Regions from separate parts of the Streptomyces sp. NBC_01006 genome, predicted to be linked through region 2. Evidence: riboswitches for the same ligand, from Rfam matches in the RefSeq annotation. Region 2 holds a riboswitch; the other holds the start of a gene.
What was found. A riboswitch is a leader RNA that binds a small molecule or an ion and turns the genes downstream of it on or off. The one in region 2 is predicted to bind glycine.

Region 1 (14,303 bases), 4.0 Mb from region 2:
CCGGCGCAGCGCGCCGGGCCCCTCCTTCGTCATGCGTGCCGGATCAGAGGGTCAGCATTCGATGACGTTGACCGCCAGGCCGCCGCGGGCGGTCTCCTTGTACTTGATCTTCATGTCGGCGCCGGTCTCCTTCATGGTCTTGATGACCTTGTCGAGGGAGACCTTGTGGGTGCCGTCGCCGCGCATGGCCATCTTGGCCGCGGTGACGGCCTTGACCGCCGCCATGCCGTTGCGCTCGATGCAGGGGATCTGGACGAGGCCGCCGACCGGGTCGCAGGTCAGGCCCAGGTTGTGCTCCATGCCGATCTCGGCCGCGTTCTCCACCTGCTCCGGGGTGCCGCCCAGGACCTCGGCGAGGGCGCCCGCCGCCATCGAGCAGGCCGAGCCGACCTCGCCCTGGCAGCCGACCTCGGCGCCGGAGATCGAGGCGTTCTCCTTGAAGAGCAGGCCGATCGCACCGGCCGCCAGCAGGAAGTCGACCACGCCTTCCTCGTCGGCGCCCGGCACGAAGTTCACGTAGTAGTGCAGGACCGCCGGGATGATGCCCGCGGCTCCGTTCGTCGGAGCGGTGACCACCCGGCCGCCGGCCGCGTTCTCCTCGTTCACGGCCATCGCGTAGAGGGTGATCCACTCCATCGACAGCGCCTGCGGGTCGCCCTCGGAGCGGAGCTTGCGGGCGGTGTTCGCGGCCCGGCGCCGGACCTTCAGGCCGCCCGGCAGGATGCCCTCGCGCGACATGCCGCGCCCGACGCACGCCTGCATGACCCGCCAGATCTCCAGCAGGCCCTCGCGGATCTCCTCCTCGGTGCGCCAGGCCTTCTCGTTCTCCAGCATCATCGCGGAGATCGACAGGCCGCTCTCCCGGGCCATGCGCAGCATCTCGTCGCCGCTGCGGAAGGGGTACTTCAGCACCGTGTCGTCGAGCTTGATCCGGTCCTCGCCGACCGCGTCCTCGTCCACCACGAAGCCGCCGCCCACCGAGTAGTACGTCTTCTCCAGCAGCGGGGCGCCCGCGGCGTCGTACGCGAAGAGCGTCATGCCGTTCGCGTGGTACGGCAAGGACCGGCGGCGGTGCAGGATCAGCTGGCTCGGCTCGTCGAAGGCGATCTCGTGCGCGGCCCCTATCTCGGTGCCGAGCAGGCGCAGGCGGCCCGTCTTGCGGATGCGCTCCACCTCGTCGTCGGCCGTCTCCACGTTCACCGAGCGGGGGGAGTGGCCCTCCAGGCCCAGCAGCACCGCCTTGGGCGTGCCGTGGCCGTGGCCGGTCGCGCCGAGGGAGCCGTACAGCTCGGCCCGGACCGCCGCGGTCTGGGCGAGTACGCCGTCCTTCTTCAGCCGGGTCACGAACATGCGGGCGGCCCGCATCGGGCCGACCGTGTGGGAGGAGGAGGGGCCGATGCCGATGGAGAAGAGATCGAAGACGGAGATGGCCACGGTGGCGGACTCCCTTGTCTGCTCGTGGGGTGGGAGGGGGCAGGAGAGGTGGTGCGGGTGGTTCGGGAGCTTCGCGAGGGGTGATTGTTCGGATTTTGTCCGACAGCTGAGCTTAACGTGGCGAAGTGAACGGCTTGTCTGCCGGACCGGGTGCGCGAGGTTGCGGTTAGGCGTGGGTCAGGTCACGTTCCCGCTCCACGACGGCGTCTGCGTACGGCTGCGGTCATGAGAAAGGCCCGGCCCTGTGGAAAACAGGGCCGGGCCCTTCCAGGCCGGCGCCTAGAGCGTCGGGTACAGCGGGAACTTCGCGGCGAGCGCGGAGACGCGCGCCTTGAGGTCCTCGCTGTCGTACGCGGGCTTCAGCGCCTGCGCGATGATCTCGGCGACCTCGGTGAAGGCCTCGGCGTCGAAACCGCGGGTGGCCAGCGCCGGCGTACCGATCCGCAGACCCGAGGTGACCATCGGCGGCCGCGGGTCGTTCGGGATCGCGTTGCGGTTGACCGTGATGCCGACCTCGTGGAGGCGGTCCTCGGCCTGCTGGCCGTCCAGCTCGGAGTTGCGCAGGTCGACCAGGACCAGGTGCACGTCGGTGCCACCGGTGAGGACGTCCACGCCCACGGCCTTGACGTCGTCCTGGACCAGACGGGCGGCGAGGATCTTCGCACCCTCCAGGGTGCGCTCCTGGCGCTCCTTGAACTCGGGCGAGGCCGCCACCTTGAAGGAGACCGCCTTGGCCGCGATCACGTGCTCCAGCGGGCCGCCCTGCTGACCGGGGAAGACCGCGGAGTTGATCTTCTTGGCCAGCTCCTGCGTCGACAGGATGACACCGCCGCGCGGACCGCCGAGGGTCTTGTGCGTGGTGGTGGTCACGACGTGGGCGTGCGGCACCGGGTTCGGGTGCAGGCCCGCGGCCACCAGGCCGGCGAAGTGCGCCATGTCGACCATCAGGTACGCGCCGACCTCGTCCGCGATGCGGCGGAAGGCGGCGAAGTCCAGCTGGCGCGGGTAGGCGGACCAGCCGGCGACGATCAGCTGCGGCTTGGACTCCTTGGCGAGGCGCTCGACCTCGGCCATGTCGACCCGGCCGGTCTCGTCGACGTGGTACGGGACCACGTTGTAGAGCTTGCCGGAGAAGTTGATCTTCATGCCGTGGGTCAGGTGACCGCCGTGGGCCAGGTTCAGGCCCATGATCGTGTCGCCCGGCTTCAGCAGCGCGAACATCGCGGCGGCGTTCGCCTGCGCACCGGAGTGCGGCTGGACGTTCGCGGCCTCGGCGCCGAACAGCTCCTTGATGCGGTCGATCGCGATCTGCTCGACCACGTCGACGTGCTCGCAGCCGCCGTAGTAACGGCGGCCCGGGTAGCCCTCGGCGTACTTGTTGGTCAGGACCGAGCCCTGGGCCTCCATGACGGCGACCGGAGCGAAGTTCTCCGACGCGATCATTTCCAGGGTGGACTGCTGGCGGGCGAGCTCGGCGTCGACGGCGGCGGCGACGTCCGGGTCGAGCTCGTGGAGGGGGGTGTTCAGAACAGACATCAGGATCCCCTGTGGTCAGTTGCCGGCGGTGAGCGTGGCGTACTCCTCGGCGGAGAGCAGGTCGGCCGGCTCCTCCGCGATACGCACCTTGAACAGCCAGCCGCCCTCGAACGGAGCGGTGTTCACGAGCGCCGGGTCGTCCACGACGTCCTGGTTGGACTCGACGACCTCGCCGGTGACGGGGGAGTACAGGTCGCTGACGGACTTGGTCGACTCCAGCTCGCCGCAGGTCTCGCCCGCGGTCACCGTGTCGCCGACCTCGGGGAGCTGGGCGTAGACGACGTCACCGAGCGCGTTGGCCGCGAACTCCGTGATGCCGACCGTCGCGACGCCGTCCTCGGCGTCCGACAGCCACTCGTGCTCCTTGCTGTAACGCAGCTGCTGGGGGTTGCTCATGACCTGATTCTCCTGGATGCGGGGGAGTGCGAACGAACAGTGGTCTTGCGGATCGAGACGGCCGGTACGGGGCCGGGGACGGCGCCCGTACGGGACCGCCGCGGCACCGGTACGGCGTACGGGAGTTACTTCTGCCGCTTGTAGAACGGCAGGGCCACGACCTCGTACGGCTCATGCGTACCGCGAATGTCCACGCCGACGCCGGAGGTGCCGGGCGCGGCGTGCGCCGCGTCCACGTAAGCCATCGCGATCGGCTTGCCCAGCGTCGGGGACGGGGCGCCCGAGGTGATCTCGCCGATGACCTGGCCGTCGGCGACGACGGGGAACCCGGCGCGCGGGACACGGCGGCCCTCGGCGATCAGGCCGACGAGCTTGCGGGGCGGGTTCGTCGCGGCGCGCTCGGCGGCGGCCTCCAGGGCGGCGCGGCCCACGAACTCGCCCTCCTTCTCGAACTTCACGACCCGGCCCAGCCCCGCGTCGAACGGGGTCAGGGAGGTGGTCAGCTCGTGCCCGTACAGCGGCATGCCCGCCTCCAGGCGCAGCGTGTCGCGGCAGGACAGGCCGGCCGGCACCAGGCCGACGCCCTCGCCGGCCTTGGTCAGCGCCTGCCACAGCTCGACGGCGTGCTCGGGGGCGACGAACAGCTCGAAGCCGTCCTCGCCCGTGTAGCCCGTACGCGCGATCAGCGCGGGCACGCCCGCGACCGTGCCCGGCAGGCCGGCGTAGTACTTCAGCCCGTCCAGGTCGGCGTCGGTGAGGGAGGCGAGGATGCCGGGGGACTCCGGGCCCTGCACGGCGATCAGCGCGTACGCGTCACGGTCGTCGCGGACCTCGGTGTCGAAGCCGGCGGCGCGCTCGGTCAGGGCGTCCAGGACGACCTGGGCGTTGGAGGCGTTCGCGACGACCATGTACTCGGTCTCGCCCAGGCGGTAGACGATCAGGTCGTCGACGATCCCGCCGTCTTCCTGGCAGATGTGCGTGTAGCGGGCGCGGCCGACGCCGACCGTGGAGATGTTGCCGACCAGCGCGTAGTCCAGGGCCTTGACGGCCTCCGGGCCGGTCAGCGTGATCTCGCCCATGTGGGAGAGGTCGAAGAGGCCGGCCTTGGTCCGGACGGCGTTGTGCTCGTCGCGCTCACTGCCGTACCGCAGGGGCATGTCCCAGCCCGCGAAATCGGTCATGGTCGCACCGAGCGAACGGTGCAGCGCGTCGAGGGCGGTCAGGCGGGGGGCAGTGCTCATGGGTGTGGCTCCCGGGTCCCAGGGCATGACATGACGAGGACGTTCCTCCCCATCTGTCATCGGAACCTGAGAGGTTCGCCGAGAGTTCCCGGTCGGACCCGGGGAACTTCGACTTGCACCTTGGGTGGAGCGCACGCGGATGCCGTCGCGGTGGACGGCGGCGCGGCTCGCTTTTCAGATCTGCCTCATCCACGCGGTACGGGGCCTGAGAGATTCAAGGGAGGTACTTGCTCCTTCGGCGCCCGGGCACCGCCTCACAGGCGTGCCGGGACTCTCCCGCGCGGATTCAAGCGGCCGGTATGCAGTTGGTCCAGATGGCGCACATCATTGCACGCCGTCCGGGCGATCGGGGGTGCGGGCCCGAAAGAACGTGCGGACGGACGTACGGCAGGACGTACGGAGGGACGTCCCGGGGGACGGGTGCGGCCGGGATGCGCCGACCGGAACCGGGGGTGCCGGATTACCGTCTCTTTACACTCAGTGGGCATGGGGCCCCTGCGGGGCCCGATTGGGGGAGGCGATCACTGTGCGGAGATTCGGAGTGCTGGCGTTGACCGGGACGGGATCCGTGGACGCGGCGGCGACGGCGACGGTGCGGCGGGCGTGCGCCGAGGGCGCTCCCGTACGCGACCTGCGCGGCCGGGGCGCGCACGGCCCGCAGTGGCTCGGCTTCACGGAAGGGGACATCGTCGTGGTGTCCGGCCTGCCGGGCGGCGGCAAGAGCACGCTGATCAAGCGGGCCGCCGAGGACGGCGGCATCGACTCCCAGGACGTGCGCGAGCGCTGGGAGCGCCGGATGCCGAGGGCGCTGCCGTACGCGGTGTACCGGCCGCTGGTCCGCTTCGCCCACTACTGGGGGCTCTGGCGGACCCTGCGCTCCGGCGCCTCGGCGGTGGTCCACGACTGCGGAACGCAGACGTGGGTCCGCAGCCTGCTGGCCGCGGCCGCGCGGCGCCGGGGCCGGGCCCTGCACCTGCTGCTGCTGGACACCAGCCCGGAGGAGGCGCTGGCCGGGCAGGCGGCGCGGGGGCGCGGGGTGTCGGCGTACGCCTTCGCCCGCCACCGGGGAGCGGTGGCCCGGCTGCTGCGCGACGCGGAATCGGGCCGCCTCCCGGCGGGCTGCACCTCGGCGGTGCTCCTGGACCGCGGCTCGGCGGCCCGCGTGACCCGCATAGCGTTCCGGCGGCCGTAGGGACCGCGGAGCGCCGGGGGCCGGCCGGTCGGGGCCCCCGCCGGCGGTGTCGGTCCGAGCCGTTAACCTCGGGCCGACAGCGTGGGGCGAAACAGCGGAGGCGTACATGCAGGGCGGCGGCTGGCCGGACAACGAGCTGGAGCAGGTGCTCGGGGCGGCGCTCGGGCAGGCGGACGCCGGTGCCCGGATCGTCGAGGTGCTCGGCCGCAGCCGGCTCTGGGTGCCGCTGCCCGCCGGTGGCGGCCCGGACGCGGCCGGCGGCCTCACGCTGCCCACCATGGAGATCAACGGGGCGCCGTACGTCCCCGTGTACAGCTCCGAGGCCCAGTTCCGCGCCTGCGCCGGCCCCGCCATGGACTTCGCCGTGGCCCCCGCCGTCGAGTTCGCCCGCGGTCTGCCCCCGCAGCTCGGCATCGCCGTGAACCCCGAGGGCGCCGTCGGCGTCCCGCTGCCCCCGCCCGCCGTCGCGGAGCTCTGCCGCACCGGCCGGACCCCCCTCGACGGCCCCGCCACCGGCGGCCGCGTCCGGCTCTACGAGCCCGACTGGCAGCAGGACCCGGTGGACTTCCTGGCCGCCGCCGCCGAGGAGTTCCGCGCCACCGGCGTGGTCGCCGCCGCCCACCGCTGCCTGGCCAGCGTCGAGGGCGGGGCACCGGAGCTCTACATCGGTGTCCGGCTGCTGGGATGGGAGCCCGAGATGCGGAATGCCCCGATGGACGCCCTCGGCCGGGTCCTGGCCCGCGTGACGCCGCCCTGGCCCGTGCAGTTGATCCTCCTCGACGCCGCGCAGGACCCGGTGGTCGACTTCATCGCCGAGCGCGTACGCCCCTTCTACCTCGCCTAGCGCCGCTTAAGCTGGGTGCCGATACGGGTGGACGGGCGGACGAAGAGGGGTACCGGGTGAGTGCGTCAGGCACGGCCGCGGCCGGGCAGGTCGAGCACATGATGCGCCAGGTGACGCCCGGGCGCTTCGAGAGCTACGAGTCGCTTCTGCACGCCCTCGCCGAGGGCCGCCTGTGGATGCTGCTGTGGCAGGGGCAGCCGGGCTCCCCGGACGCCCAGTACGGCGGCATGGAGGTCGAGGGGCTCGGGTACGCGCCCTGCGTGACCTCCCCCCAGGAGCTGGCCGCCAGCGGCTGGAACCGGGGCTACGAGGTGGTCACCGGCCGGGACGTCTCCCGAGCCCTCTACCCGGACCGCTGGGGCCTGTGGCTCAACCCGCACGTCCAGGGCGGCGGCCTCGGCATCCCCTGGGCCGACCTGCGCCGCATCGCCACCGGGCTCGACCGGATGCCGGCCGGCCCGCTGCGGCTGTCCGAGCCCGCCCTGGAGCTCCCGCAGTTCTACGGGCTGCTGACCCAGCACGCGCACCGCACCCCCGCCGTGCGCTCGCTGCGCCGCGCCTGGGTGCAGCCCTCGCTGGGCTCGCCGTACCTCGCGGTGGGGCTCGACCTGTACGACGCCTCCGCGCCCGCGCTGGAATCCGTACGGGAGATGATGCGCCAGTCGGTCGGCGCGGTGCCCGAGGGCGTGCCGGTGTGCACGGTGGCGCTGGCGGACGAGCACGACCCCGTCGCGATGTGGCTGCGCGCCCAGACGCGCCCCTTCTACGACCGCGAGGGCCAGGCGCCCGTCTACTGACCGGGCTCCGGTCCACTGGCCAGGTCCCGGTCCACTGACCGGGACGGCCGTATCGAGCCAACCGAGGCCGCGGGGAACGACCGTTCCCCGCGGCCTTCGACTTGTCCGGATTTCGTCGGCCTTGTGGGCCCAAAAGGCATGCTCCTACCGCGAGTTGGGCGCCATGTCCGATTGTGTACCGAACGGACGGTCTTGATCCGCTCAGGCGAGAGCGAAGTCCGGATAACGGGAACCCGACCCTCACATCACGGTTGCGCATCCATTCATCTGCGGGTCTGGCGGCTGATCGCAGCGCCGATGAAGACTCCCCACCCAAGAGCCGGTCAGTCCTCCAAGACCCGGTTCGGCAACTGATTTTTTTCTTGTCGCTCCGCACGGCACTTCCCGCAATTCCTGCACCTCACACGCGTCCTGCGTGTCACCACGCACTCCGAGCGCCACTCCGCACCAACGCCGCCACAGCGGCGGGCATGGGCCGGCAACCCGTCGGCCGAGAGGGGTCCCCACCACGATGACGGCACCACTGCACGACACGAGCGCGGAATCACCCGCACCCGTGTCCGTAGCCGACGTCCCAGCCAAGGCCATCGAAGGCCGCTCGCCCGGCCGCATCGCCTGGATGCGGCTCAAGCGCGACAAGGTCGCGCTGACCGGCGGCGTGGTCGTGATCTTCCTGATCCTGGTGGCGGTCTTCGCACCGCAGATCGTGAGCCTGCTGGGCCACCCGCCCAACGAGTTCCACGAGGACCTGATCGACCCGGACCTCGGTACACCGCTCGGTTCCTTCGGCGGCATGAGCTCCGACTTCCTGCTCGGCGTCGAACCCACCAACGGCCGCGACGTGTTCAGCCGGATCGTCTACGGCGCCCGCATCTCGCTGGTCGTCGCGTTCCTGTCGGCGTTCGTCTCGGTCACCATAGGCAGCCTGCTCGGCGCGCTCGCCGGGTTCATCGGCGGCTGGGTCGACGGCATCATCAGCCGCGTGATGGACCTGCTGCTGGCCTTCCCGCAGCTGCTGTTCACCATCGCCCTGGTCTCCGTCGTCCCCAACTCCCTCTGGGGGTTCTCGGGTTCGGGCGTCCGGATGGGCGTACTGATCGTCGTGATCGGCTTCTTCGGCTGGCCCTACATCGGCCGTATCGTGCGCGGTCAGACGATCTCCCTGCGGGAGCGCGAGTACGTCGAGGCGGCGCGCAGCCTCGGCGCCGGGCGCGGCTACATCCTCATCAAGGAACTGCTGCCCAACCTGGTCGCGCCGATCCTCGTCTACTCGACGCTGCTCATTCCGACCAACATCCTGACGGAGGCGGCCCTCAGCTTCCTCGGCGCCGGCGTCAAACCGCCCACCGCCTCCTGGGGAAAGATGCTGTCCGACGCCATCCCCATCTACCAGGACGACCCCGCGTACATGGTGGTCCCCGGTATCACGATCTTCATCACCGTCCTGGCGTTCAACCTCTTCGGGGACGGGCTGCGCGACGCACTCGACCCCAAGGGCAGCTGAACCGCTTCAACGATTCACCCACCAATGGAGGTTGGACCAACGTGATCCGCAGAAAGCAGGCATTCGCGATCACCGCCGTGATCGCCGCCCTGTCCCTGACCGCCGCGTGCGGTGGCAGTGACAGCGGCAAGAAGACCGAGGGCAAGGGCGGCGCCGCCTTCAACGCCGCCACCACCGGCATGGTGAACCCCTCGGACGCCAAGGGCGGGGAGCTCAAGCTCTGGTCGCCGCAGGACGTCGACTACCTCGACCCGGCGCGTGCCTACTACGGCTTCGTGTGGGACATCCAGCGCCTCTACGTGCGCCAGCTGCTCGCGTACGACAGCAAGCCGGGCAAGGACGGCAGCAAGCTCGTCCCGGACCTCGCCGAAGGCCTGCCGGTCCTGAGCAACGAGGGCAAGACGTACACCCTCAAGATCAAGGACGGCGTGAAGTTCGAGGACGGCACGCCGATCACCTCGAAGGACTTCAAGTACGGCATCGAGCGCGTCTTCGCGCAGGACGTGCTGTCCGGCGGCCCGACCTACCTGATCGACATCCTCGACCAGGGCCAGAAGTACCCCGGCCCGTACAAGGACACCGACCCGGGCAAGATGGGTCTGAAGTCCGTCGAGACGCCGGACGACAAGACGATCGTCTTCAACCTGGCGAGCGCCAACTCCGACTTCAGCTACCTGCTGGCCATGCCGTCCTCCTCGCCGGTCCCGGCGGCCAAGGACACGGGCGCCACGTACACCAACAAGCCGGTCTCCACCGGCCCGTACAAGGTCGAGAGCTTCACCGCGAGCAAGGGCGCGACCTTCGTCCGCAACGAGAACTGGGACCCGAAGACCGACACGATCCGCAAGGGTCTGCCGGACAAGGTCTCCTTCACGGTGACCACCAACCCGGACGACATGGACGCGCGCCTGCTGTCGGGCGACATCGACCTCGCCATCGACGGCACGGGCATGCAGCAGGCCGGCAAGAACAAGGTCCTCAAGGACGAGAAGCTGAAGCAGAACGCGGACAACCCGTTCACGGGTTACATCCGCTACTTCGCCTTCCCGACCACGGTCGCGCCGTTCGACAACATCGAGTGCCGCAAGGCCGTCATCCTCGCGGCCGACCCGAAGTCCCTGCAGACCGCCCGCGGCGGCCCGACCAGCGGTGACCTCGGCGCGAACATGCTGCCGCCCGGCATCCCCGGTGCCGACAAGGGCTACGACCCCTTCGGCCTGACCAAGGGCGAGCCGCAGGAGGCCAAGGCCAAGGAGGCCCTCAAGGCCTGTGGCAAGCCGGACGGGTTCGAGACCACCATCGCGGTGCGCAACAACCGCGCCCCCGAGGTGAAGACGGCCGAGTCCCTGCAGGCCTCGCTCGCCAAGGTCGGCATCAAGGTCACCATCGACCAGTACGACGGCAAGCTCTCCTCCTCCGTGATCGGTTCGCCCGAGAACGTGAAGAAGAAGAACTACGGCATCATCGTGATGGGCTGGGGCGCCGACTACAACTCCGGCTCGGGCTTCCTCCAGCCGCTCGTCGACGGATCGTTCATCCAGCCCAACGGCAACAACAACTACACGATGATCAACGACCCGGAGATCAACCAGCTCTTCAAGACGGCCGCCGCCGCCGCGACTCCGGAAGCCGCCGCCCCGTTCTACACGGACATCAACAAGAAGGTCATGGAGAAGGCGCTCTACCTTCCCATCAACTTCGACAAGGCCTTCGTCTACCACAACCCGCGTCTGACGAACGTCTACTTCAACGACTCCATGGGCAAGATCGACCTCGCCACGGTCGGTATCGCCGCCAAGTAAACCGACCGGCACGAGTCGTCGAGTCGTCACGTAACAACAGGCAAGTGCCTTCACCGCACATGCGCTAGTCCGAAGGGCAGGTGAAGGCCGCAGGCGGCGGCTGTCGTCCCCACGAGGGGCGGCAGCCGCCCGCCCCGGGCGGCCGACTGCAGTGCTCGTCTACCTCATACGGCGGCTGTTCAACGTCGTCGCCACGCTGCTGGTGGTCTCCGTGGTCACCTTCGGCATCTTCTTCGCGGTCCCCAAGATCACAGGCAGCGATCCGGCCCTGATGTACGCCGGCCGCGAGACCAACGAGACCGCCCTGGCGGGCATCCGCGTGAAGATGGGCTTCGACAAGCCCATCTCCGAGCAGTACCTGACCTTCGTCAAGGGCATCTTCGTCGGCCGTGACTACGACGGCGGCACCGATGTCACCCACTGCGCCGCCCCCTGCTTCGGATACTCCTTCAAGACCGAGGCGCCCGTCTGGGAGACCATGGTCGACCGCATGCCGGTCACCCTCTCGCTCGCCCTCGGCGCGGCGGTCATCTGGGTGATCGCCGGTGTGGCCACCGGCGTGGTCTCGGCGCTCAAACGCCGGACCGCCATCGACCGCACGGTGATGGTCGGCGCGCTCGCCGGCGTCTCCCTGCCGATCTTCTTCACCGGCATGGTGGCCCCCGCGATCTTCGTCTACGGCCTCGGCTGGCTGGACGTGTCCAACTACAGACCACTCACCGAGGATCCGGTGGCCTGGCTCAACTCCATGATCCTGCCCTGGGTGACCCTGGCCTTCCTCTTCGCCGCCACCTACGCCCGCATCACCCGCGCCACGATGCTGGACGTGCTCGGCGAGGACTACATCCGCACCGCCCGCGCCAAGGGGCTCAAGGAGGGCGTGGTCATCCGCAAGCACGCCCTGCGTTCCACCCTCACCCCGATCGTCACGATGTTCGGCCTGGACCTCGGCGGACTCCTCGGCGGCGCGGTGCTCACCGAGACGACCTTCAACTTCCAGGGTCTGGGGACGGCGGCCGTGGCCGCCATCGGCCAGGGCGACCTGCCCGTGATCATGGGCGTCACCCTGCTCGCCGCGCTCTTCGTGGTGATGGCCAACCTGATCGTGGACCTGCTGTACGCCGTCATCGACCCGCGCGTGAGGCTGACGTGACCGAGAACCCCACCACCGGCAGCGGGCCCGCGTTCGTGCCCGAGCAGGCCGGGCCGACGGACGGGCCGTCCACCAGCACGGCCTTCCTCTCCGTACGCGACCTCAAGGTGCACTTCCCGACCGACGACGGCCTGGTCAAGTCCGTCGACGGGCTCTCCTTCGACCTGGAGCGCGGCAAGACGCTCGGGATCGTCGGCGAGTCCGGCTCCGGCAAGTCCGTGACCTCGCTGGCCATCATGGGCCTGCACCGCACCGGCAACGCCCGTAGCCGCCCGCACATCTCGGGCCAGGTCGTGCTCGACGGCGAGGACCTCGTACGGGCCGACGCCGACCACGTGCGCAAGCTGCGCGGCCGCAAGATGGCGATGGTCTTCCAGGACCCGTTGTCCGCGATGCACCCGTACTACTCGGTCGGCAAGCAGATCGTCGAGGCGTACCGGACCCACCACGACGTCGACAAGAAGACCGCTCGCACCCGGGCGGTCGAGATGCTCGACCGCGTCGGCATCCCGGAGCCCCACCGGCGCGTGGACGCGTACCCGCACGAGTTCTCCGGCGGTATGCGCCAGCGCGCGATGATCGCGATGGCGCTGGTCAACAACCCCGAACTGCTCATCGCGGACGAGCCGACCACCGCCCTCGACGTCACCGTCCAGGCGCAGATCCTCGACCTGATCCGCGACCTCCAGAAGGAGTTCGGCTCCGCGGTCATCATGATCACGCACGACCTCGGCGTGGTCGCCGAGATGGCCGACGACATCCTCGTGATGTACGGCGGCCGGTGCGTCGAGCGCGGCACCGCCGAGAAGGTCTTCTACGAACCCCGCCACCCCTACACCTGGGGCCTGCTCGGCTCCATGCCGCGCATCGACCGCGAGCAGACCGAGCGCCTGATCCCGGTCAAGGGCTCGCCGCCCAGCCTCATCAACATTCCGAGCGGCTGCGCCTTCAACCCGCGCTGCCCGTACGCCGACATCCCCAAGGGCGGCATCACCCGCACCCAGCGGCCCGAGCTCACCGAGGACGACAGCCGGCACTGGTCCGCCTGCCACATGTCGCAGGACGAGCGGACCCGGATCTGGACCGAAGAGATTGCGCCGAAGCTGTGACCGACATGAAGAAGACGGACGCGCCGCAGGACTCCGACGAGGGACCGCTGCTGAAGGTGACCGGCCTGGTCAAGCACTTCCCCATCAACAAGGGGCTGCTGCGCAGGCAGGTCGGGGCCGTCAAGGCCGTGGACGGCATCGACTTCGACGTCCGGCGCGGTGAGACGCTGGGCGTGGTCGGCGAGTCCGGCTGCGGCAAGTCGACGATGGGCCGGCTCATCACGCGCCTGCTGGAGCCCACCGGCGGCACGGTCGAGTTCGAGGGGCGCGACATCACGCACCTCGGGGTCTCCGCGATGCGGCCGATGCGCCGCGACGTGCAGATGATCTTCCAGGACCCGTACGGCTCGCTGAACCCGCGGCACACGGTCGGCACGATCGTCGGCGCCCCCTTCAAGCTCCAGGGCGTCCAGCCGGAGGGCGGGCTGAAGGCGGAGGTGCAGCGTCTGCTGTCCCTGGTGGGCCTCAACCCGGAGCACTACAACCGGTACCCGCACGAGTTCTCGGGCGGCCAGCGCCAGCGCATCGGCATCGCCCGCGCGCTGGCCCTGAAGCCGAAGCTGGTCGTCGCCGACGAGCCGGTCTCGGCGCTGGACGTGTCGATCCAGGCCCAGGTGGTGAACCTGCTGGACGACCTCCAGGAGGAGCTGGGCCTCACGTACGTGATCATCGCGCACGACCTGTCGGTCATCCGGCACGTCTCGGACCGCATCGCGGTGATGTACCTCGGCAAGATCGTGGAGCTGACCGACCGCAAGTCGCTGTACGAGAACCCGATGCACCCGTACACCAAGGCCCTGCTGTCGGCCGTGCCGGTGCCGGACCCCCGCCGCCGGGGCGCGAAGAGCGGCCGCATCCTGCTGAAGGGCGACGTCCCGTCGCCGATCTCGCCGCCCTCCGGCTGCCGGTTCCACACGCGGTGCTGGAAGGCCACGCAGATCTGCACGACGCAGGAGCCGCCGATGCTGGCGCTGGCCACGGGCCACCAGGTGGCCTGCCACCACCCGGAGAACGCCGCCGACCAGGCCCCGGGCGACCCGGCCCTCCCGGGCGCCGCCGAGGCCCTGGCGACGGTCTCGGAGTAACCCGCCCGGAGTCCCGGGGCCCAGAGCCCCGGGACACGGGCATGCCTTCGGCCCGACCCGCCCGGGCCGCGAGCCGGCCCGAGCCCGGCACGCGGCCTCCGGCCGATGCCCGCCGGGGTCCGGGGGCGGTGCCCCCGCGCGGGGTGGCGGGCCGTCCCCGTCCGACCGCCGGCCGGGCGAACGGCACAATGGGGCCGTGCTCCACGATCT
Region 2 (14,303 bases):
GCCGATGAAGCTGATCAGCGAGGAGCAGGCGCTCGCCCCCAGCGACAGCGCCAGCACGAGCAGCGTCTCGGTGCGCAGGACCCCCCGCCCGTCCTCGTGCAACGCCTTGACCACCGGTTCCGGCTCCGCCCGCACGTCCGACTCCCGTCCCGCCGTTCCGCCTCGTCCACCCCATACTGCCTCTTCGGCAGGGGAAGGGGATCACCGGACCCGGAACGCGGGCGGCGGCGGTGCCGTGGCCGGCCCGGCGAGCCGGGCCCGCACGGGTTCGGCGCCGGTTCGGCAGCGGTTCAGCGCCGCGCCGGCACCGCGGCGCTCACCTCCTCGTCCGCCAGCCCGACCGGCCACGTGTGCACGGGGTCGCCCTTGTGCATCAGCTCGCTGTAGCGCCGGGTGATGGCGGCCAGCGCCTCGTCCCGTCCCATCCCGGACGCGAGCGCCCGGTGGTAGGTGTCCACCTGCCAGGTCGCCCCGTTGACCCGCCGCTGGCAGCGCTCCTCGATGATGCCGAGGTAGTGGTCGCGGTCGGCGGGCTCGATGCCCCACGCGTCCAGCCCGGCCGCAGCCATCGGCAGCAGCTCGTCCAGGACCAGGCGTACGGCGGACACCCCGGCCAGGCCTCCGCCCCGGCCCCGGCGCGGCCAGCGCAGCCGCGCGTCGATGCCGTACCGGCAGGCCGCGTCGAAGTTGGCCTCCGCCTCGGCGAACGGCAGCCGCGTCCACACCGGCCGCTGCTCGTCGGCGAGGGTCCGCACGAGCCCGTAGTAGAAAGCCGCGTTCGCCACCACGTCGGCGACCGTCGGCCCGGCCGGCAGCACCCGGTTCTCCACCCGCAGGTGCGGCATCCCGTCGGCGACCCCGTACACGGGCCGGTTCCACCGGTAGACCGTGCCGTTGTGCAGGACCAGCTCCTGCAGGCTCGGCACCCCGCCCTCGGCGAGCACGCGCAGCGGCTCCTCCTCGTCGCAGATGGGCAGCAGGGCCGGGAAGTACCGGACGTTCTCGGCGAAGAGCTCGTACGCCGACTCCACCCAGCGCTCCCCGAACCAGGTCCGCGGCCGCACCCCCTGGGCCTGCAGCTCGGGCGGCCGGGTGTCGGTGGCCTGCGTGAAGAGCGGCGGCCGCGACTCCCGCCACAGCTCGCGCCCGAACAGGAACGGCGAGTTGGCACCGACGGCTATCTGTACGGCGGTCACCGCCTGCGCCGCGTTCCACACGTCGGCGAACCGGCCCGGCGTCACCTGAAGATGCAGCTGCACGGAGGTGCAGGCGGCCTCCGGGACGATCGACCCGGTGCTCCAGGTGAGCCGCTCGACCCCGTCGATGTCGAGCAGGAAGTCCTCGCCTCGCATCATCAGGATCTGCTCGTTCAGCAGCGAGTAGCGGTCCACCGCGGAGAGGTTGGCGGTGACCAGGTCGGAGCGGGTGATCGTCGGCAGGATGCCGATCATCACCACCCCGGCGTCTATCTCCGCTGCCTGCCGGTGGGCGTAGCCGAGCCCCGCGCTCAGTTCCTCGGCGAGCTGGTCGAAAACCCGCCCGCCGAGCCGGTGCGGAAGTACGTTCACCTCCAGGTTGAACATTCCGAGCTCGGTCTGGAAATCCTGGCTCGCTATCCGCTCCAGAACCTGCGCATTCACCATTCTCGGCAACCCGTCGGAACCCGCCAGATTCAGCTCGATCTCCAGCCCCATCATGTTCTTGGGACGATCGAACCTCTTCTCCGCCAGAAGCCGCTCCAGCCCCTCCAGGCACTCGTGGAGCTTCCTCCGATACTTCTGCCGATCGGACAGGTCGAATCCGCCCGCCACGACCTTCTCCCCCATCGGAGCGTCCCTCCTCGATTGCGCCCGGCCCATGCCACCCAGGCGCGTGTGTACGGTCGATGATGCCCCGGAGGCGAGATCGCTAACGCAGCGGGGGCGTGCGTGGCGGGGAGCGCGCGCCGGTTTGGCCGAAGGGCGCTATGGCACATTCACTTGGCAAGACGTCGTATGCAAATTCCGCATGGGTTTTGCCGGTTCCGGATAATGGACGCTTTCCAGCCGAGCCCCCGTCCGGTAACCTCCGAGGTCAGCGCGGATTGTTCGCGTGCAACCGGCATGAAAGCCATGTCAGCGGGACCGGTAAGCGCCTTGTCGGCAATAGGCGGGACAGCTAGCCGAAACACTGCGTGAACACATGTCGTATAAACTCCGCAAACGAGGCAGAGAGTTGGCGCGCGGCCATTGCCCCTCAGCCCCCCTCTGGCCCCAGAATGCGACAGCGCCGTCCGCACCTGCCCCGTTCCACAGGTCTCCCAAGTGAGAGGCGACCCACCATGCCGCTGCATGTCCCTCCGGCTCCCGCGCCCGCCCTGCGCAGCGTCCTCGCGGCACTCGGTTCCCCCACCGCCGTCCACGAGGCGCACACTCCGGCCCTGCGCGCGCTGCAGGGCCCGATGACCGCCGAACTGCCGCTGCCCGTCCACGTCCTGGACCGGCTGAACATCTCCCAGCTGGCAGCGGGGGGCCGCCCGCCCCGCACCCGGCTGACCGCCTGGCGGTTCCTGATCCGCAGCGGCGACCGCTACGTCGCGGCCGCGGACACCCGGCTGACACCGGACGGCTGGGTCTTCTCCCATTTCTTCGAGGGTCCCTACGTCGCGGCCACCGAACGCGCCCTGCGCCAGGCGGAATCGCTCGGCAAGAGCTACCAGCCGCGACTGCTGTCCGTACCGGAGCTGTACATGCTGACGCTGTGGCTGCACGGGGCGGTCGGCGCCGACGCCTCCGCCGGGCTGCCCGCCGCCGCGGATCTGCTGGTGCCGCTGGCTCCGGCCCCGCCCGGCATCGCCCCGTACCGGCCGCACCCGGTGTCCGAACTGCTGCCCGTGATGACGCACCGGCTCACTCCGCCGAGCCCGCCGGTCCCGCCGTCGCTGGCCGCGCCGGCCGCCTGAGGGGGTTCCGGGCCGCGGTGCGGCGGGTCTGAGCAGGTGCGTTCCCTGCCGGTGGTCCGTACGACCCATTCGGCCTAGCCCAGTCGGGCCACCCCCGAACCATCCGAAATGACAGGGGAGTTGACCTGAACCGCCCGCACGAGTGATGCGTCATCAATCTATGAGGACAGCTGCCGGGAAATCCCTGCGGACGCAACTCCGGAGGGCAACACTGGGACCCTGACCAAACCAAGACGTTGATACGGGGGGCGGCCATGAACAAAGCTTCGAGCCGCAGCACACAGACCACATCGCAGCGAAAGAACGCATCCATGTGCCAGCACCAGCCAGCGTGCCCGTCAGCCGACTCCGCCGACCGGGAGGCCGCCAAGCCGTTGGCCAACCACCCGGAACAGGGCTGGAGCCTGCTGTGCAACGGCGTCCTGCTCTTCGAGGACACCGGTGAGCTGCTGCCGGACGGCCAGATCATCGCCCCGCACCGCCCGCTCGCGGCGGCGCACGTGATGAAAGCGGCCTGACCGGCGGCAGCACGGAACGAACGGGAAGCGCGCGGAAGAGTACGACGAAGGGGCCGGCCCGGGAATCATTCTCCCGGACCGACCCCTTCGTCATGCCGTCATGTCATACGGACATGTCAGGTCGCTCCACGGGCGCGGCGCCCCGCGGATCAGTTGTCGTACTCGTCCAGCGGCGGGCAGGAGCAGACCAGGTTGCGGTCGCCGAAGGCACCGTCGATGCGGCGCACCGGCGGCCAGTACTTCTCCGCAGCCGTGACCCCACCGGGGAAGACGGCCTCGTCGCGGCTGTACGGGTGGTTCCACTCGCCGCCGAGCGCCGCCGCCGTGTGCGGGGAGTTGGCCAGCGGGTTGTCGTCCACCGGCCACTCGCCGCCCGCGACCCGGTCGATCTCGCCGCGGATGGCGATCATCGCGTCGCAGAAGCGGTCGATCTCGGCGAGGTCCTCGGACTCCGTCGGCTCGATCATCAGCGTGCCGGCCACCGGGAAGGACATGGTCGGCGCGTGGAAGCCGTAGTCGATGAGGCGCTTGGCGATGTCGTCGACGCTGACGCCCGTCGCCTTCGACAGCGGGCGCAGGTCGATGATGCACTCGTGCGCGACCAGGTTGCCCGGGCCGGTGTAGAGCACCGGGTAGTGCGGCTCCAGGCGCTTGGCGATGTAGTTCGCGCCGAGCACCGCCACCTGGGTGGCGCGCTTGAGGCCCTCGCCGCCCATGAGGCGCACGTACGACCAGGAGATCGGCAGGATGCCGGCCGAGCCCCACGGCGCCGCCGAGATCGGGCCGACGCCCGTCTCCGGGCCCGCGGTCGGCTGGAGCGGGTGGTTCGGCAGGTACGGGGCCAGGTGCGCCCGGACACCGACCGGGCCGACGCCCGGGCCGCCGCCGCCGTGCGGGATGCAGAAGGTCTTGTGCAGGTTCAGGTGCGAGACGTCGCCGCCGAAGTGACCCGGCTTGGCCAGGCCCACCAGGGCGTTGAGGTTGGCGCCGTCCACGTAGACCTGACCGCCGGCCTCGTGCACCTGGGCGCAGATGTCGGCGACGTGCTCCTCGAACACACCGTGCGTCGAGGGGTACGTGATCATCAGCACGGAGAGCTCGTCGCGGTACTGCTCGATCTTGGCGCGCAGGTCGGCCGCGTCCACCTCGCCGTCGTCGGCGGTCTTGACGACGACGACCTTCATGCCGGCCATCACGGCGCTGGCGGCGTTGGTGCCGTGCGCGGAGGACGGGATGAGGCAGACGGTGCGCTGCTCGTCGCCGTTCGCCCGGTGGTAGGCGCGGACGGCCAGCAGGCCGGCGAGCTCACCCTGGGAGCCGGCGTTCGGCTGGATGGAGACCTTGTCGTAGCCGGTGACCTCGCAGAGACGTTCCTCCAGCTCGGTGATGAGCGTGAGGTACCCCTCGGCCTGCTCGACCGGGGCGAACGGGTGCATCTGGCCGAATTCGGGCCAGGTGACCGACTCCATCTCGGTGGTCGCGTTGAGCTTCATGGTGCAGGAGCCCAGCGGGATCATGCCGCGGTCCAGCGCGTAGTCCTTGTCCGCCAGCTTGCGCAGGTAGCGCAGCATCGCGGTCTCGCTGCGGTGCTGGTGGAACACCGGGTGCGCCAGGTAGTCGTCCGAGCGCAGCAGGGCCTCGGGCAGCGCGTCGGCCGTGGTCTCGTCCAGCGCCTCGATGTCGGCGCTCACGCCGAAGGCGGCCCAGACCGCCTCGATGCCGGCGCGCAGCGTCGTCTCGTCGCAGGAGACGGAGACGTGGTCGGCGTCGACCTGGAACAGGTTGACCCCGCCCTCGCGGGCGGCGGCGACGACCTCGGCGGCCTTGCCGGGCACCCGGGCGGTGAGGGTGTCGAAGTACGAGCCGTGCACCAGCTCGACGCCGCCGGCCTTGAGACCGGCCGCGAGCAGGGCCGCGTAGCGGTGCGTCCGGCGGGCGATCGTACGCAGGCCGTCCGGGCCGTGGTAGACGGCGTACATGCCGGCCATGACGGCGAGCAGCACCTGCGCGGTGCAGATGTTGCTGGTGGCCTTCTCGCGGCGGATGTGCTGCTCGCGGGTCTGCAGGGCCAGGCGGTACGCCTTGTTGCCGTCCGCGTCCACGGAGACGCCGACGAGGCGGCCCGGCAGCGAGCGGGCGTGCTTGTCCTGGACGGCCATGTAGCCGGCGTGCGGGCCGCCGAAGCCCATCGGGACGCCGAAGCGCTGGGTGGTGCCGACGGCGATGTCCGCGCCGAGCGCGCCCGGGGAGGTCAGCAGGGTCAGCGCGAGCAGGTCGGCCGAGACGGCGACGATCGCCCCGAGGCCGTGCGCCTGGTCGATGACCGGCTTGATGTCCCGTACGGCACCGGAGGCGCCCGGGTACTGGACGAGCACACCGTAGACGCCGCGCTCGGCGACCTCGGCCGGGATGCCCTCGGACAGGTCGGCGACGACGATCTCGACGCCGATCGGCTCGGCGCGGGTCTCGATCACGGCGATCGTCTGCGGCAGCGCGTCGGCGTCGACGAGGAAGATGTTGCCCTTGGACTTGCCGACGCGGCGGGCCAGCGTCATGGCCTCGGCGGCCGCGGTGCCCTCGTCGAGCAGGGAGGCACCGGAGGTCGGCAGGCCGGTGAGGTCGGCGACGACGGTCTGGAAGTTGAGGAGCGCCTCCAGGCGGCCCTGCGAGATCTCGGGCTGGTAGGGCGTGTACGCCGTGTACCAGGCCGGATTCTCCATCACGTTGCGCAGGATCACCGGCGGGGTGAAGGTCCCGTAGTAGCCGAGACCGATCATCGGGGTGAGGACCTGGTTGCGGTCGGCGAGCGAGCGGAGCTCGGCCAGCACCTCGGCCTCGGTTCGCGCCTCGGGCAGGTTCAGCGCCTCGGCGCTCTTGATCACATCCGGTACCGCGGCGGCGGTCAGTTCGTCCAGCGAGCCGTAGCCCACGTGGGCGAGCATCTTCGCCTGCGCCTCGGCATCCGGGCCGATGTGGCGCTGCTCGAAGGGGATGCCTCGCTCCAGCTGGGAGAGCGGAATGCGGTTGGCGGTCATGTACGGAGGCCTCCTGGGTCGTACGACCTGCGAGGGGCACCACGGCGCGGGCACCCGGACGGCCTCCCCCTCTGTCATCTCAACCTGAGAGCTTCACCGGAGTCGCGGGGGTGGCCCGCGGATTCCGGCTTTCACCGTCGGTGAGGAGGGGAACCGGCACTGTGCGCCCGGTACCCGCCCCTGCTTTCCAGAGTGGCCTCGTCACGTGCGGTACGTATGCCTGAGAGATTCCGGGGAGGATTTGCTCCTTCGGCGCCTCCGTCGTACTCACTCGGAGGACTCTCCCGCACAGGGTCAACAGCCATCACCCAGCCTACCAGCGAGGTTCTGGGCCCTGCCTCGAGTGGCCCGCACTCCGGAAATGCCCTTCTGTAGTCATTACGGAGGAGTTGCGACCATATGGAGGGACCGTGCAGACCGACATCGATCCGCGCAGCCTGATCGGCCGCAAGGCGTTCGACCGCAACGGAACCAAGATCGGCACCGTCGACGAGGTCTACCTCGACGACGCCACGGGCGTGCCCGAATGGGCCGCCGTCCGGACGGGCCTGTTCAGCCGGGACGCGTTCGTCCCGCTGGAGCCGAGCGAGGTCGTCGACGACACCCTGCGGGTCCCCTTCGAGCGCTCCCTCATCAAGGACGCCCCGGACTTCGGCGTCGGCCGCCACCTCTCCCCCGAACAGGAACTCCAGCTCTACCACCACTACGGACTGGACGTCTCCCTCCCGTCGGACATCCAGCGCGACTTCGGGCACCTGGCGAACGGCGAGGACACCCCTTAGGTCGCGTCCGCCCCTGCCTCCCCTACGAGGGGCAATGGATCGGAGGGCTCCAGCTCGGGGTCCTCCACCCGGAAGGTACGCACCCGGCCCGGCGCCGATCCGGGCTGCTCGAACCGCACGGTCACCCTCCCGACCCCACTGCCCTGCACCCATCCGGGCCCGTACACGGCGTGCAGTACGTCGCCACCGGCCGCCCAGCGCCGCTCGGGGGCGGGCTCCGGCTCCCCGGACGCCCCTGACGGCTCCGCACCCCGCGGGGCCTCTCCTGGCCCTCCAGGCGCTCCCGGCGCCCCTGTCTCCGGGGCACCGTCGGGCTCGGCGGCCCCGCCCTCCGCAGCCGCATCGGCGGCTTCCTGCGCGGCAGCCTCCGCGGCTGCCTTCGCCTCCGCCGCCATGGACTGCGCGAACAGGTCCTCCTGCGTGTAGTCCGCGAGGCCCGTCACGCCCACCCCCAGCAGCCGGACTCCGCCCGTGGTGTCCACCGCCTCCAGCAGCCGCGCCGCGGCCTCCCGCACCACCGCCGGGTCGTCGGTGGGCCCCCGCAGCGTCTCGGAGCGCGTCAGGGTCGAGAAGTCGTAGCGCCGCACCTTCAGCACGATCGTGCGCCCCGAGTGCCCCGATCCCCGCAGCCGCTGCACGCACCGGTCGGCGAGCCGCTGCACCTCGGTCCTGATCCGCACCCGGTCGTGCAGGTCCACGTCGAAGGTGTCCTCCACCGACACGGACTTCGCGTCGCGCTCGGCGACCACCGGCCGGTCGTCCAGCCCCAGCGCCATCCGGTACAGCCCGACCCCGTGCGAGCGCCCGACCATCCGGACCAGCTCGTCCTCGCCGGCCTCGGCGAGCTCCCCGACCGTGGTGATCCCCGCGCGCCGCAGGTGCTCCCCCGTGACGGGCCCCACCCCGGGCAGGGTCCGTACCGACATCGGGGCGAGCAGCTCCCGCTCGGTCCCCGGCTCGATCAGCAGCAGCCCGGCCGGCTTGGCCTCCTCGGACGCCACCTTGGCCAGCATCTTGGACCCCGCCAGCCCCACGGAGCCGCTCAGCCCGGTCGCGGCCCGGATGTCCGCCCGCAGCCGCTCCCCCGTCTCCCGGGCGCTCTTCGAGTCGAAGGCGGTCCCGCCCGCCTCCAGGTCCACGAAGGCCTCGTCCAGGCTGAGGGGCTCCACCAGCGGGGACAGCTCCCGCAGCAGCCCCATGACCACCTCGCTGACCGCCTGGTACAGCCGGAAGCGGGGGATCAGGTACGCGCCGTTCGGGCAGAGCCGGCGCGCCTGGGCCATCGGCATCGCAGAATGCACCCCGAAGCGCCGGGCCTCGTAGGACGCGGTGGCGACCACCCCGCGCGGTCCGAGCCCGCCGACGATCACGGCCTTCCCGCGCAGGCTCGGCTTCGACGCCTGCTCCACGGAGGCGTAGAAGGCGTCCATGTCCAGATGCAGGATGGTCGGCGCGGCTCTCACAGCCCCGATGCTGCCTCATGCCACTGACATTCGGCCGGGGCCGGGCCCGGCGTCTTCGGCCCGCGCCGGGGCGGGCTCAGCCGGCCCGGTTGCGCCGCGCCGCCAGCTCGTCCGTCGGGTTGTGGCCGACCACCGTCTCGCCGGTGTCGACCCGCTCGCCGTGCAGCTGCGACAGCGCGTTCTCCACGTCGCTCCAGACCACGCCCACGGCGATGCCGAAGATGCCCTGCCCGCCCTGGAGCAGGCTCACGACCTGGTCCGGCGAGGTGCACTCGTACACGGTGGCGCCGTCGCTCATCAGCGTCATGCGCTCCAGGTCCGAGAAACCGCGGTCGCGCAGGTGCTGGACGGCGGTCCGGATGTTCTGCAGCGCCACCCCGGTGTCCAGGAAGCGCTTGACGATCTTCAGGACGACGACGTCCCGGAAGCTGTAGAGGCGCTGGGTCCCGGAGCCGTACGCGGGGCGCACCGTGGGCTCCACCAGCCCGGTGCGCGCCCAGTAGTCCAGCTGGCGGTACGTGATGCCCGCCGCGGCGCACGCGGTCGGTCCCCGGTAGCCCACCTGCTCGGGCGCCGCGTCCGCGCCCACCGGTGCGACCTGCGCGCCGTCCGGCTGACGGCGCGCGGAACCGGCCGCACTGCCGTGGAGCGGGTACGGCCCACCGTCACTCCGCACGGGGATGCCCCCGGTCGTACCGTCGCCCGTGACTCTCACGCCGACCCTCCGTCCTTGACCTGCCCCCTCGAAGGTAGGCAGTCACCAGGGGTGCGTCAACGATCGCCACACTCGGCACGCCGAGTGATAATCACCCTGAGAGTGGTTTCCCGTGTCCTATGCCGGGGAAGGGCTAACCGAATGGGCTGACGCCCCCCGGGGACACGCGGCGCGGACGGCGCGGCCGACGGCTCACTGCGGTCCGGTACCGAAGTCCTCCGGGGAGATCTGGTCGAGGAACTCGCGGAACTTCTCCACCTCGTCCTCCTGCTCGTCCGGAATGGCGATTCCGGCGTCGTCCAGCACGCCGTCGCTCCCGTAGATCGGCGTTCCGGTGCGCAGGGCCAGCGCTATGGCGTCGGAAGGCCGCGCGCTCACCTCGACCCCGCTGGCGAAGACAAGCTCCGCGTAGAAGACGCCCTCCCGCAGATCCGTGATCCGGACCTCGGTGAGCTCCTCGCCGATCGCCTCCAGCACGTCCTTGAACAGGTCGTGCGTCAGCGGCCGGGCAGGGGCCATGCCCTGCTGCGCGAAGGCAATGGCGGTCGCCTCCCCTGGTCCGATCCAGATGGGGAGGTACCGGTCGCCTCCCACTTCACGCAGGAGCACGATCGGTTGGTTGGAGGGCATTTCCACCCGGACACCCACAACGTCGAGCTCGTTCACACAGCAACCCTAGGACCTGCCCGGCAGGTTTGGGTAGTCGGGCCCCCTCGGGGATCCCCGAGGTCAGTGCAGACGGACCCCGAGCGCGGTCTGCACCAAGGCCTCGTGGAGCCGTACGGACAGCCCCGCGAGCTCCTTCAGAGTGGCCTCGGCATGCGCCCTGGTCTGCGGGTTGCGGTGCCGCCGAAGGGGTGCCACGACCTGCTCCACCAGACCCGCCTCGCGGTCCGCGGCGGCCTTCATGGCCCTCAGGTGGCGCGGCTCCAGCCCGAACCGGCCCAGATCCGCCACCAGCCGGGCCACGGTGACCGTCTCGGCGTCGAATCCACCGCCGGGGGCCTCGCCGATCAGCCCGTACGACTCCCACTCGGCGAGCTGCGCCTCGTCCACCTCGGCCGCGGCGAGCAGCTCGGCGCGCCCCACCCGGGCCGCGGCGGCCCGCTCCCGGCCCACTTCGCCGTAGACGGCGGAAGGGCTCGCGGGATCGACGGAATCCCCGTGCGCCGTGGGCGCGGGGATACGGATCTGCTCGCCGCGGGCGAGCGCGTCCAGCTGCTCGCGGATGACCTTCAACGGCAGGTAGTGGTCGCGCTGCAGCCTCAGGATGCGGGCCAGCCGCTCGACGTCCTCGGTGCTGAACTTGCGGTATCCGGAAGGTGTGCGCCGGGGCTCGACGAGCCCCTCCGCCTCCAGGAAGCGGATCTTCGAGATCGTGACTTCGGGGAACTCGTCACGCAGCAGCGTGAGCACCGTGCCGATGCTCACCAGCCGCCCGGCGGAGCCGGCGCTTCCGGCGGTGCCGCTCTTCGGGGCACCGCCGGCCGGGATACGCAGCATGGGACCTTCCCTCTGGGGGTGACCCCCGGACGGAGTCCGGAGGTGGGGATCCCCCCAGGCGGAGCCCAGGGGGTGGTCAGACGCCCCGCAGGCTCGCGTAGAAGACCATCCGGTACTTGCCGATCTGCACCTCGTCGCCGTTGTGCAGGGCGACCGAGTCGATCGGCTCACGGTTGACGTACGTGCCGTTGAGGCTGCCCACGTCGGCGACGGTGAAGCCGCCGTCCTGGCTCCTGCGGAACTCGACATGCCGCCGGGAGACCGTGACGTCGTCCAGGAAGATGTCGCTCTGCGGGTGCCGGCCCGCCGTGGTCAGCTCACCGTCCAAGAGGAAGCGGCTGCCGGAGTTGGGTCCGCGCCGCACGATGAGCAGAGCGGAACCCGGAGGCAGGGCTTCCACCGCGGCCTGGGCCTCGGGGGACAGCGAGGACGACACGTGCTGTTGTCCCGACACCTCGGCCTCGTAGGCCTCAAGGCCCGAGATCGAGATGGTGGACGTGGTCTCCGAGGCACGCTCCGGCGTCAGACCCGCCCGCAGCGGCGCGCCGCAGTTGGAGCAGAACCGGCTGGCCGCATCGCTGCGGTGTCCGCACCTGCTGCAAACCTGCTCGGCCGACATGGACGGCTCCTCGCGCCGCGGCTGCCCCGCGGAGGCATTGGTGGCATACGGGTCGGGGGTAAACCCTCCACCCGAACTTGAGGTTGATGGTTCACCGAAACCTATGCGTCCGGAACCGGCAGGGTCAACAGACGACGCGCCCGGCGCGCCCGAAACATCCCCCGCGCCGGCGACCTCGTCACGGAAGAGCGGCCGGCCGCCCTGCCCTTCCACCTCTCCCTGCCCCGCGCGGTGCTTGGCCGCACCGCTTTCCTCGCGGTTCTTCTTGCCGAACAACTTCTCAAACAACTTCACGGGCGATTCCCCTTGAACGAAACAGACCCGCCCGTGGGGCAGGACGAACTCCGAATGCACACACCTGCCGACCCGGACATTCTCACAACGTCCGTAACCACCAGACAGTTTCCACCACGCGGCACGACTTCAGTGCGCCGACCCCCCGCAGGCATCAGCCCGCGTGAGCCCGTCCGCGCTCTGCTCCGCGTCACGACGTTGACGACCGAGCGTAGTCAGGCTGCTTCGCAGCCCGCAAGGCATCCACAACGATCTTCGCCGACCGTGTGACAGCGACGTTGGCCTGTTCCTTCTCCAGCGTCTGCACGACACCGCCGGGAATGTTCAGGGCGGGCTCCAGATCCTGCGGCTTGCCGATCACCTTGAACTCATAAGGCTGTGTGATTTTCTTACCGTCGATCCCGATCCCGCCGCCCTCGTCCGAGAAGAACGAGCTCGCCACGATGCGCACCCCGTTGACCTGGATCGCCTCGGCCCCGGCCGCCCGCAGCTCCTGGAGGGTGTCCAGCAGCTGGTCCGACTGCACCTGCCCCCTGGGATCGGTGATCTTCAACGTGATGCCCGGTCCCTGCGCCGCCACCGTACCGGCCAGGATCCCCAGTTGGCGTTCCTTCTCGATCGTCTGGCGACGGGCCTCCTCGGCCTGGTTCGAGCTGCTCTCCAGCTCCTTGCGCTGGTCCTCCAGCCGCTGCTTCTCGTCCTCCAGGCGCTTGGTCCGCCCGTCGAGCTCATCGAGGATCCGTACGAGGTCCTCCTGACGGGCCCCGCGCAGCGCGCTGGAGTCGCTGTTCGAGCGCACCTGGATGGCCAGGCCCAGCCCGAGGACGAACAGGAGCAGCGCGACGATCAGTTGGGCCCGGCTCACGCGCGGCGGCCACACCGCTTCCGCCAGCCGCTGCCGACCGCTCCGCGCGGGCCCGGCGGGCTCCACGGCCTGGCCGGGCTGGTCGGGCTTCGCAACCTGGCCGGTCTGGGCCCCCTCGCCGGCCGCCGAGGGCTCGGCGGGCCGCGCCGGCTCGTCCTGCGGCGGCGTCTCCGAGCCCATCGGCTCCTCGGGCGGGTTGTCGTTCGTACTCATCGGCCTCACGCCCGGAACACGTGCCGGCGGATGGCCGCGGCGTTGGAGAAGATGCGGATGCCGAGGACCACGACCACACCGGTGGACAGCTGCGAGCCGACACCCAGCTTGTCTCCGAGGAAGACGATCAGAGCCGCGACGACCACGTTGGACAGGAACGACACCACGAAGACCTTGTCCACGAAGATGCCGTCCAGCATCGCGCGCAGGCCCCCGAACACCGCGTCCAGCGCCGCCACCACGGCGATCGGCAGATAAGGCTCGACGACGGCCGGCACTTCGGGCCGGACCAGAAGCCCGACCACCACTCCGGCCACCAGGCCCAGTACCGCGATCACGATGCACCCTTCTTCGGCTCTTCTGCTGTAGCTGTACGTACGGTCAGGCTCGACGCGGCCGGCAGCCGCAGCTCGTCCGCCGGGGACAAGGTGGCGCGGATCCCGTAGTTCTCCTGCAGGGCGTGCAGGTACTGGCCGTCCGCGGAATCCTGGAACGCGGTCCCGAGCCGCTTCTTGTCCCCCACCGCCAGCACCTCGTACGGCGGCACCAGCGGCCTGTTGTCGACCAGTATCGCGTCACCCGCGGCCCGGATCGCCGACAGCGCCGTCAGCCGCTGCCCGTTGATCGAGATGGCCTCGGCGCCGGACTGCCAGAGCCCGTTGACGATCTTCTGCATGTCCCGGTCCCGCAGCCGGCCGGTGTCCGAGAACCCCGCGTTCTCGCGCGGCTTGCCGCCACCGCCCGAGGAGGAGCCCTTCGCGTCGTCCACGACCAGCTTGAGACCGGGCCCCTGGACCTCCGTCGCACCGGACAGCAGTGCCACGAGCTGCCCCTGGTCCCCGCCGTGCTGCTTGAGCGCCTCGCGCTGGCGGCTCGCGACGTTCTCCCGCAGCCGCTCGATGTCCCGCTCCAGGCCGTCCGCGTGCTCGTCGGCCCGCTGCACCCGGTCGATCAGCTCCTGCCGCTCCTTGGCCAGCACCGGCGCGGCTATCCGCGCCTGGGCGGCACCCAGCGTGACGACCAAGGCGGCGAGCACGAGCCCGGCGGCCAGCGCCAGCTTGGCCTTCAGGGTGCGCGGCAGACCCGCCGTGCCGTCCGCCTCGCGCCGGGCCGACGCCTCCGCGTAGCCCTCGTCGAGACTGTGGTCCATCACGTGCGTCAGCAGCGACATGGATGCGTCCGGGCGCGCGGGAAGCGCCGGCGCCGAACTCCGGTTGTGGGGCGGCTGCGACATGCCGCTCATCGTCGCATGTCGGCGCCGCCCACACCGAATGCGCCCGTCCTGTGGACAGGGAGCGACATCCGCCGCACCCGGACCACCGGACCACGCCGTTTCCGCCGGCTACGGGCGCTCA

Region 1: linked by a shared signal. The riboswitch ahead of gcvT (glycine cleavage system aminomethyltransferase GcvT) and the one ahead of gcvP (aminomethyl-transferring glycine dehydrogenase) in region 2 are both predicted to bind glycine.

What each region holds. Positions count from the first base shown of each region.
Region 1 is NZ_CP108700.1:5,715,347-5,729,649, forward strand. It holds gene OG509_RS26320 (L-serine ammonia-lyase) at 52-1,434, opposite strand; gene glyA (serine hydroxymethyltransferase) at 1,714-2,970, opposite strand; gene gcvH (glycine cleavage system protein GcvH) at 2,986-3,366, opposite strand; gene gcvT (glycine cleavage system aminomethyltransferase GcvT) at 3,492-4,607, opposite strand; glycine riboswitch at 4,792-4,896, opposite strand; gene OG509_RS26340 (AAA family ATPase) at 5,152-5,799, shown strand; gene OG509_RS26345 (enhanced serine sensitivity protein SseB) at 5,906-6,643, shown strand; gene OG509_RS26350 (enhanced serine sensitivity protein SseB C-terminal domain-containing protein) at 6,700-7,440, shown strand; gene OG509_RS26355 (ABC transporter permease) at 7,952-8,944, shown strand; gene OG509_RS26360 (ABC transporter substrate-binding protein) at 8,986-10,746, shown strand; gene OG509_RS26365 (ABC transporter permease) at 10,898-11,899, shown strand; gene OG509_RS26370 (ABC transporter ATP-binding protein) at 11,935-13,008, shown strand; gene OG509_RS26375 (ABC transporter ATP-binding protein) at 13,014-14,093, shown strand; gene OG509_RS26380 (trimeric intracellular cation channel family protein) at 14,290-14,303, shown strand, end outside.
Region 2 is NZ_CP108700.1:1,697,497-1,711,799, forward strand. It holds gene OG509_RS07625 (CPBP family intramembrane glutamic endopeptidase) at 1-135, opposite strand, end outside; gene OG509_RS07630 (glutamate-cysteine ligase family protein) at 291-1,826, opposite strand; gene OG509_RS07635 (hypothetical protein) at 2,321-2,941, shown strand; gene OG509_RS07640 (DUF5999 family protein) at 3,253-3,459, shown strand; gene gcvP (aminomethyl-transferring glycine dehydrogenase) at 3,609-6,494, opposite strand; glycine riboswitch at 6,693-6,791, opposite strand; gene OG509_RS07650 (PRC-barrel domain-containing protein) at 6,905-7,276, shown strand; gene OG509_RS07655 (DNA polymerase IV) at 7,273-8,739, opposite strand; gene OG509_RS07660 (MerR family transcriptional regulator) at 8,816-9,454, opposite strand; gene OG509_RS07665 (bifunctional nuclease family protein) at 9,647-10,120, opposite strand; gene OG509_RS07670 (MerR family transcriptional regulator) at 10,184-10,957, opposite strand; gene OG509_RS07675 (FHA domain-containing protein) at 11,034-11,930, opposite strand; gene OG509_RS07680 (DUF881 domain-containing protein) at 12,061-12,948, opposite strand; gene OG509_RS07685 (small basic family protein) at 12,954-13,286, opposite strand; gene OG509_RS07690 (DUF881 domain-containing protein) at 13,283-14,191, opposite strand; gene OG509_RS07695 (sugar phosphate nucleotidyltransferase) at 14,301-14,303, opposite strand, start outside.